DNA from 2 places in the Gilliamella sp. wkB7 genome. Region 2 is predicted to be linked to the other one. Evidence: riboswitches for the same ligand, from Rfam matches in the RefSeq annotation. Region 2 holds a riboswitch; the other holds the start of a gene.
The links. A riboswitch is a leader RNA that binds a small molecule or an ion and turns the genes downstream of it on or off. The one in region 2 is predicted to bind preQ1.
Positions count from the first base shown of each region.

Region 1: it holds a riboswitch for preQ1, as region 2 does, so the genes downstream of both, queF (preQ(1) synthase) here and queD (6-carboxytetrahydropterin synthase QueD) in region 2, are expected to answer to the same signal.

Region 1 is NZ_CM004509.1:672,812-677,666, reverse strand. It holds gene yihI (Der GTPase-activating protein YihI) at 22-513, opposite strand; gene coaA (type I pantothenate kinase) at 682-1,617, shown strand; gene A9G17_RS02880 (DUF1090 family protein) at 1,634-2,089, shown strand; PreQ1 riboswitch class I at 2,516-2,560, shown strand; gene queF (preQ(1) synthase) at 2,563-3,036, shown strand; gene queC (7-cyano-7-deazaguanine synthase QueC) at 3,065-3,718, shown strand; gene A9G17_RS02865 (7-cyano-7-deazaguanine/7-aminomethyl-7-deazaguanine transporter) at 3,766-4,440, shown strand; gene A9G17_RS02860 (alpha-2-macroglobulin family protein) at 4,691-4,855, shown strand, end outside.
Region 2 is NZ_CM004509.1:2,641,555-2,646,409, forward strand. It holds gene A9G17_RS11655 (7-carboxy-7-deazaguanine synthase QueE) at 1,082-1,696, opposite strand; gene queD (6-carboxytetrahydropterin synthase QueD) at 1,693-2,121, opposite strand; PreQ1 riboswitch class I at 2,125-2,170, opposite strand; gene clpB (ATP-dependent chaperone ClpB) at 2,456-4,855, shown strand, end outside.

The DNA of each region.
Region 1 (4,855 bases), 930 kb from region 2:
AGCTAAAACCATTACCTACTATTAATTACGTTTTAATAAACTCACGATATCTTCTTTTTGATCATCGAGATCTTCAAAATCATCGTCGGTATAACCCAATTCTTGCATCAGTTCATCAATTCGATTTAATTTGCTGTCCAAATAAGTTTGTTGCTCTTTAGTCAACTTGCCATTTTGTTCAACTAAATCGAGTAACATATCCAATTTAGGATCGTTTTCAAGTTGCTCTAATTCTTGTTGTGGTGAAAAAACAGTTTTTTTAGGTTTAGATTGTTTAACTACTTTAGTAGTATTGATATTTGTATCAACGACTAAAGCAATCGGCGTTTTACTGCCTATACGTGGATCTTTTACTGCTTTTTGAGTATTGTTATTTTTGTTATTATCTGTATTATTAAAGCGTGAACCACTAGGCAAACCTTTATGTTTGCGTTTACGTTTGAGTTCACGAGACTCTTCATTAATTTCTTGACGGCTTTTTTTGGGTTTTTGTTTCGATTTAGTTTTTAACATACTATCTCTGTTTTACACTTTGGTTAATCATTTATTCAACGTATTTTATCAGTAAGTCTTAAATATAGCTATGAGGAAGACACATTGTGAATTTGTGATTGTAAAATTACAGTTTTATGTATAATCTGAGCCGAATATTCTAGAGTCAATCATTATAGAGAAATAAACATGAATAATCATTTGAGTCCATACATGCAATTTAGCCGTAAAGAATGGGCAAGCTTGCGTAATGCGGAACCAATGACCTTAACACCTGGAGAACTCGTTTCTCTACAGGGAATCAATGAAGATTTATCAATGGATGAAGTGAGTGAAATTTACTTACCTTTATCAAGATTGCTTAATTTCTATATTAGTAACAGTTTTAGTCGGCAGGCAGTATTATCCAAATTTTTAGGTAAAAGCCAAAAAATCCCTTATATAATTGGTATTGCTGGCAGTGTTGCTGTCGGTAAAAGTACTACAGCACGTGTATTACAGGCATTGTTAACTCGCTGGCCTGAACATAGAAAAGTAGCTTTAGTTACCACTGACGGTTTTTTATATCCAAATAAATGCCTTGAAGATCTAGGCATTATGAATAAAAAAGGTTTTCCACAATCTTACAATCTTAAAAAGCTAATTAACTTTGTTGCGGATATTAAATCAGGACAAGCGGAAGTTAAAGCGCCGGTTTATTCACATTTAGTTTATGATATTGTAGAAAATGAAGAGATCGTAATTGACAGCCCAGATATTTTAATTTTGGAAGGATTAAACGTATTACAAGGTCCGGTCAATTATACTCAAGCACATAATCGAGTCTTTGTTTCGGATTATGTCGATTTTTCAATATACGTTGATGCTGATTTATCTTTATTAAATCAGTGGTATGTGAACCGTTTTTTAAAATTTAGAGCAGGGGCTTTTAGTGATCCTAATTCATACTTCAATCACTATTCTAAATTGCCTGAACAAGAGGCAATCAGTATTGCCAATCGCTTATGGCGCGATATAAACGAATTAAATTTAGTTGAAAACATTTTACCAACCCGAGAAAGAGCCAGTTTAATTTTGACAAAAGGTGAAGATCACAAAGTAGATTATGTTCAATTAAGAAAATAAACTTAGGGGGTTCAATATGAAATCAGCAATAGGGTTATTAAGTAAATTAGGCATTATCACTTTAGTTACAGCGTTTTCAGTAAATAGTTATGCATCAAGTAAGGATACACGTGAAGAATTAACTTGCAATGCTAAAAAGCAAGCAATCGAAACAAAAATAGAACAAGCTAAAAAAGCCAATAATACTTTTGAAGTAACAGGGCTTGAAAAAGCACTTCAACAAGTTAATACCAATTGTTCCGATGAAACATTGGAGCAAAAATATAAAAGATTGGTGGATGAAAAAAGCAAAAATGTTTCTGACAAAACCAAAGAATTAGCCGAAAAAACGAAAGAGTATGAAAAAGATGGTGTTGATGCAAATCATGATAAAATTGATGCATTAAAATCTAAATTACATGATGCAGAAAAAGAACTTTCTGAAGCAAAAAATAACCTAGCGGATTATTATGAAAAAGCTAAAACTAAATAATCTGAATTTTTTAATTTTGCCCTAATTAAAAAAATAGGTTCATACGGCAAAATAATATTGAAATTTATTTAATCAACATTGACCTCATGTAGTTATTTAACTATTTGAGGTCATCTTTTATATGTTATATAACTAAAATTCTGGCAAATATATTTTCATTTCACTTAGATTATTCCTGTAAAAATTGTTTTAACCCTTAACGCTAGTAAAAAAGATGAAGTTTTGTATTATCATTTACCTGACTATTTTTTAATAAACGATTAGAAATCGAAGGGTATTATGACGTTATACAGATAATTTTGTAGAGAAATATTCGCTAGTTTTTACAGTTAACTAATTCATTCGTTCACACGTCATATGTTTAATCACAAGGGTTAAGAACGATATTCTAGACTTTTTTTGTAAAAAAGAGTAATGTGTGCGGTTTGTCTCGTGGTTCGTGAACCTCCCACGCTAAAAAACTAAGGAAAATTATGAGTAAAGTTACATTATTAGGCGATCAGTCTGTTCGCTATCCAACAAACTATAGTCCAGAAATTCTGGAAACTTTTGATAATAAACATCCCGGTAATGATTATTTTGTTAAATTTAATTGTCCGGAATTTACCAGTCTTTGTCCTATTACTGGGCAACCTGATTTTGCCACAATTTATATTTCTTATGTGCCTAACATTAAAATGGTTGAAAGCAAATCTCTTAAGCTGTACCTGTTTAGCTTTCGTAATCATGGTGATTACCATGAAGATTGCATCAATATCATTATGAAAGATCTGATCAAATTAATGGATCCTAAATACATTGAAGTGTGGGGTAAATTCACACCACGTGGAGGTATTTCAATTGATCCTTATGCCAATTATGGTAAAGCTGATACTCGATGGGAGCAAATTGCGCTCAATCGTTTAGCGAATCATGATCTTTATCCTGAAAAAGTCGATAATCGCTAATTTGTTCAATCTGACAGGAATTTTTTTCATGAAAAATCGTAAAGCACTCGTGATATTTTCTGGCGGGCAAGATTCGACTACATGTTTATTACAAGCCATTGCCGATTATGGACGTGAGAATGTTGAAACTATCAGCTTTCAATATGGTCAACGTCATAGTATTGAATTAGATAAAGCTAAATGGATTGCTGAAGATTTAGGTGTCAAGCAAACCGTAATTGATACATCGGTTATTAAACAGACGACCAATAACGCTTTGATTGACGATTCACAAGAAATTAAAGCTGCACAAGATGGCGATTATCCAAATACGTTTGTCGATGGTCGTAATATGCTGTTTTTATTGTTAGCAGGTTGTTATGCCAAACAGCAAGGTATTAACGATATTATTATTGGCGTATGTGAAACAGATTTTAGTGGTTATCCCGATTGTCGAGATATTTTTATTAAGTCTGTGAATGTTTCCATGAATTTGGCAATGGATTTTACGTTTAATATTAAAACGCCGTTGATGTATCTTACTAAAGCACAAACATGGGAAATGGCTGATAAATTGGGTTATCTTGATTATATTCGTCAAAATACTCATACCTGTTATTACGGTGTAGAAGGGGGATGCGGTAAATGCCCAAGTTGTATGCTGCGTGATAAAGGTCTACAAGAATATCTGGCTAAAACTTAAAAAATATTTATCTGGGTTCTCTCACCCCATTAAAAAAGGAAACAAATATGTATTTGAACGTTCATTCACAATTGATTGAAAAACAATTTACTCGACAGCAAAAGCATAACGCACTAGGCTGGTTAGCTTTTTTTCATATTATTGTTATTGCTTCCAGTAACTATTTGGTGCAAATTCCATTTGATATTTTTGGATTTCATACTACTTGGGGAGCCTTTACATTTCCATTTATTTTTTTAACCACTGATTTAACTATCCGTATTTTTGGTGCCAGTTTGGCAAGAAAAATTATCTTTGTGGTTATGATTCCCGCTTTACTGTTTTCATATCTGATTTCGGTTCTATTTTTCGAAACCCATTGGGTAGGTTGGTCAGCATTGACCCAATTTAATAGCTTTGTTTTTCGCATAGCATTAGCCAGTTTTGCAGCTTATTTAGTTGGGCAATTAATGGATATTACTGTTTTTAACTATTTAAGAAAAAATCAATTTTGGTGGGTAGCACCCTCAGCTTCAGCAATCTTTGGTAATGGTATTGATACTATTGTCTTTTTTGCTATTGCCTTTTACAAAAGTAGTGATGAATTTATGGCTAATCATTGGGGTGAAATTTCGTTAATGGATTATAGTTTTAAAATTTTAATTTGTGGTTTATTCTTTTTACCATTATATGGAATTATTTTGAATTTTATCTTAAAAAAATTAACTGCAAAAAAACAATAAATCAACCAGTTTTTGCTTAATAATTCTGAAATTGTCAATATTTAGAACTTATTGATAACACAATAAGTTCTAAATATCAGTAATACTACTTTCCAATAAACACAGATCAATGATTCTTTCAAAAATTTGCTTGCTTACCTAAAATTCAATTTATCTGTAAAGATATTTTGCTAAATGTTTGGTGACAGTGCATAATATTGACAAAAAATAGTCACAACATTTAGTGAAATAAAAGGAATTGGGTGGAATAATGAGATTAATAAAACACTTAGCTATGTTGGGTTTGTTTTTAACACTATGTGCACAAGCAAAAAACAACGAGCTAACGACAAATATACCCGCTAATCAAAAAAATAGCACAACTCAAAACTCGAGTGTTAATTCGCAATTGCATAATGTATTTAATCCAACACCA
Region 2 (4,855 bases):
TATATAGCAAATACAACTTTGTTTTACTGAACTATTTATTATTATTTTTATCTGACCAGTTAATAATTATTATAAAAATTGCCAATAGGCAGTAAGGTGTTAAAATTGGTCAGATTTAAAAATAATCTAAATATGAATATAAAATACACTGTCTCGTATATTTTGCAACTTTTTTTTAAAAAAATCTTTAAATTTAAATTAGACGGGTAACTTACTGATATTACTAATAATATCAGTAAAATATAGATAACAAATTGTCGCCTAAACATGATCAAAAAAGGATTAGTAGAATTTGGCTTTTGTAGATTTTTTATTGAGTATTTTGCACCGAATTTTTATTAAGATTTGTAACTAAAAAATCATTTTTACTCAAATATAGCCATGACCTGAAACATTTTAACAAAATAATTACTTGCTCAAGTACCAAAAAATAATGTTTTCTAAAACGATCGATTAGGCTATAAGTAAGATTTTAATGTGATTGAATCATTGGATTAACTTTAATTTAATAAATTAATTATATTAATAAGTTATAATTTATTTTGTAAAAAATATTCAGGAGTGTATACCGTTTTACTTTTTATTAATATCTGAATTTAATTTTAAGAATCGATAGGTTGAAAAAAGACTTATAAGGCGTTCATATTTTATGGTGCAGTCTCAGTATCAATTAGTGATAAATGCAGTATGGTAAATAACTCGCCATGTTTATTATTATTTTATTTATAAGTTGAACTACAAATAAAATGTTGAGTGTAAGCAAAAAATGAAATGGTATACACTCCTGAATATTTTTTACAAAATAAATGTGAAGTTAATTGATTTGCTTTTGATTACATTCTTACTATATTCAACAAATTGATTGGTTACTACAAACTCAATTTTTTATTGTTGATATTTTCTTGAGAATAACCTAATAAGCATCACTAGAATTATAAGCACCGTTAAATACAATGCTTATAATAATTTATTGCTCTTATTTAATTTGTATAAATAAAAATGCGATTTAAAGATAACTTTATCTTCATCTTCTTCTTGCACATCTAAATGATAAGAAAAACAATGAACTTCTTTAAAAAGATTACTCTATATTTGCAAACTTATGCGTTTGAATACTGAGTAGCCACTTGTTGTCGTTGCGGTTTTGGTTAATCTTGCCAAGTAATTCAATTGTTTCAAACATATTAAATTTATCATTTTTTTCGCAAGGAGAAAGATAATAACGTTTTGCTTGAATATTTTGTTCAATATATTGGCAAAAAGGAAGAAAGTCCACATGATTTTCGGCAACAATTCGCACTTCACTTGCAGTCGGTTGTACGATTTTTTGATATCGTGCTTGATAGCAAAATTTTGGGCTAAGGGCGATATAGTCAATTAGAGGATCGACTTTACCTAATCCATTACTTTCAATAGCAATATAGTAACCAGCCTGTTTTAGTGGTAAAAGTAATTCTGGTAGCGCTTTAACCATAGTAGGTTCGCCACCGGTAATAATGATGTTTTTGCTCGTATATTGTTTAACTTTCGTCAATAACTGCTCTAATGTAAAACGGGTGTATTGGCGAAAGTTAGTATCGCACCAAACGCAATTTAAATTACAACCAGCAAAACGAATAAAAATAGCAGGCATGCCTGTGTTGTAACCTTCGCCCTGTAATGATTCGAAGATTTCAACAATGCGAAATTCTGTCATTTTTCGCTCCGATGATACTCACAGTAAGATGTTGGGGTTTCCCAGAGTTTGATCATTGAGATGGGTAAATATTGTGACAGACAATCAAAAATATATTTACTCATACCTTCGGCAGTTGTACGACAAGGAAAGGCGAAGATTTTGCGATTCATCTCTTTTAATAATGAAGCAATACGGCACTCATTAGGATTATTTTGATTATATAGATAAGCATGATCGAGAGGATCAACAATATGCTGTTTCACTATTGCTTTTAAATCAGCATAATCCATCACCATATCAGCGCTAGAACCGTTATCTATTAGATCCCCTTCAATTTCGACTAATAAGCGATAAGTATGACCGTGCAGGTTGTGACATTTTTTGTTGTGCCCATCTAACATATGACAAGCATCGAATTGAAATTCTTTAGCAATTTTGAACATGTATAATTCCTAGTTTTTTTTCGTGGGATGGATTACGAACCACGGTTAGACCACCTAACAAAATAGAGCGGCTAATATAATGGATTAATGCTTAATTGTCATCTTACAATTGTTATTCCGAGCAATATTTATTACACTAACGGTGTAAAATTGAACGTTTATATTTTGCTTATTTCAACAACAGAATATAAATTAATTTTATTGTCGATTTTTTGTAAAAAATTTTCATAAAAAACTCTTGAAATTTATCTTTCCACACTCATTTAGTAATCATGCAAATGGTTTATCTGCTTAAAGCATTTAAGCCAAATCTATTGCTCAGGAGATAGTTAATATGAGGTTAGATAAACTCACTAATAAATTCCAACAAGCTTTAGCTGATGCACAATCATTAGCATTAGGTAAAGATAATCAATATATAGAACCAGTCCATGTTTTATCCGCTATGCTTAACCAAGAAGGTAGCAGTGTCAAGCCTTTACTGGCAGCGGCTGGTGCTAATGTAGCAATGTTACAGCAAGAATTAAATCAAGCTATTGATCGATTGCCACAAGTCCAAGGCGTGGGTGGTGAAGTTATTCCATCACAAGAATTTGTCCGCGTTTTAAATCTTTGTGACAAATTAGCACAAAAAAATGGCGATAGTTATATCTCGTCTGAACTCTTTATCTTAGCGGCTTTAGACGAAAAGGGTAGTCTTAGTGATATTCTTAAAAAATCAGGGATCACAAAAGACAGATTAAATCAGGCCGTAAGTCAAGTAAGAGGAAGTGATAACGTGAACGATGCCAATGCCGAAGATCAACGTGGTGCGTTGAAAAAATATACCATTGATTTAACCGAGCGTGCTGAACAGGGTAAGCTCGATCCAGTAATTGGGCGTGATGAAGAAATTCGCCGTACAATTCAAGTATTACAACGTCGTACTAAAAATAATCCAGTGTTAATCGGTGAGCCTGGTGTGGGTAAAACAGCAATTGTTGAAGGACTTGCACAACGCATTGTAAACCGTGAAGTACCAGAAGGATTACGTAATAAGCGCGTATTGTCTTTAGATATGGGTGCTTTAATTGCTGGCGCTAAATATCGAGGTGAATTTGAAGAACGCTTAAAAGCCGTTTTAAAAGATTTAGCCAAAGAAGAAGGGCGCATTATTTTATTTATTGATGAAATCCATACCATGGTCGGTGCAGGTAAAAGTGATGGCGCAATGGATGCAGGTAATATGTTAAAACCTGCTTTAGCTCGCGGCGAATTACATTGTGTTGGCGCAACAACGTTAGATGAATACCGTCAATATATTGAAAAAGATCCCGCTTTAGAGCGTCGATTCCAAAAAGTGTATGTGGCTGAACCAACTGTTGAAGACACCATTGCTATCTTGCGTGGTTTAAAAGAACGTTATGAATTACATCACCATGTACAAATTACCGATCCGGCAATTGTGGCGGCAGCAACGTTATCGCATCGTTATATTTCCGATCGTATGCTTCCTGATAAAGCCATTGACTTAATTGATGAAGCTGCATCGAGTATTCGTATGCAAATGGATTCAAAACCTGAATCATTAGATCGACTTGAACGCCGTATTATTCAGCTTAAACTTGAGCAACAAGCTCTTAAAAAAGAGTCTGATGATGCGAGTAAAAAACGACTAGAGATGCTAAACGATGAACTTGCTGAGAAAGAAAAAGAGTATGCGTCACTTGAAGAAGAGTGGAAGTCAGAGAAGGCTGCTGTTTCTGGTACTCAGACAATCAAAGCTGAGTTGGAAAAAGCACGTACTGAAATAGAACAAGCTCGCCGTGCTGGTGATCTTAATAAAATGTCAGAGCTTCAATATGGCAAAATACCAGAACTTGAGAAAAAACTAGCATCAGCAACACAGCTTGAAGGCAAGACTATGAAGTTATTGCGTAATAAAGTCACCGATAACGAAATTGCCGAAGTATTATCTAAAGCAACCGGTATTCCTGTTTCAAGAATGCTGGAAAGTGAAAAAGATAAATTATTACATATGGAAGATGCGTTACATAAACGTGTGATTGGTCAAGACGAAGCCGTTGTTGCGGTAGCCAATGCAATTCGTCGTAGTCGAGCAGGATTGTCTGATCCAAATAAACCAATTGGCTCTTTCTTATTCTTGGGTCCAACGGGTGTTGGTAAAACTGAACTTTGTAAAGCTTTGGCTAACTTTATGTTTGATAGCGAAGATGCAATGGTCAGAATCGATATGTCCGAGTTTATGGAAAAACACTCTGTAGCACGTTTAATTGGTGCGCCTCCAGGATATGTAGGATATGAAGAGGGCGGTTATTTGACTGAAGCCGTAAGACGTCGTCCTTATTCAGTCATTTTGTTGGATGAAGTCGAAAAAGCACATCCGGATGTCTTTAATATTTTATTACAAGTATTAGATGATGGACGCTTAACCGATGGACAAGGGCGTACGGTTGATTTTCGTAATACCGTTATTATCATGACATCTAACTTAGGCTCTGATTTGATTCAAGGTCAAGTTGAGTTAAGCTATGATGAAATGAAAGCATTAGTAATGACGGTTGTAACTAAACACTTTAGACCAGAATTCATTAATCGTATTGATGAAACGGTGGTATTCCATCCACTTGGTCAAGAAAATATCAAAGCGATTGCGAAAATCCAATTAGCGCATGTTGAAAAACGCTTAGATGAACGTGGTTACCAATTGGATATTTCTGATGCTGCGTTAGAA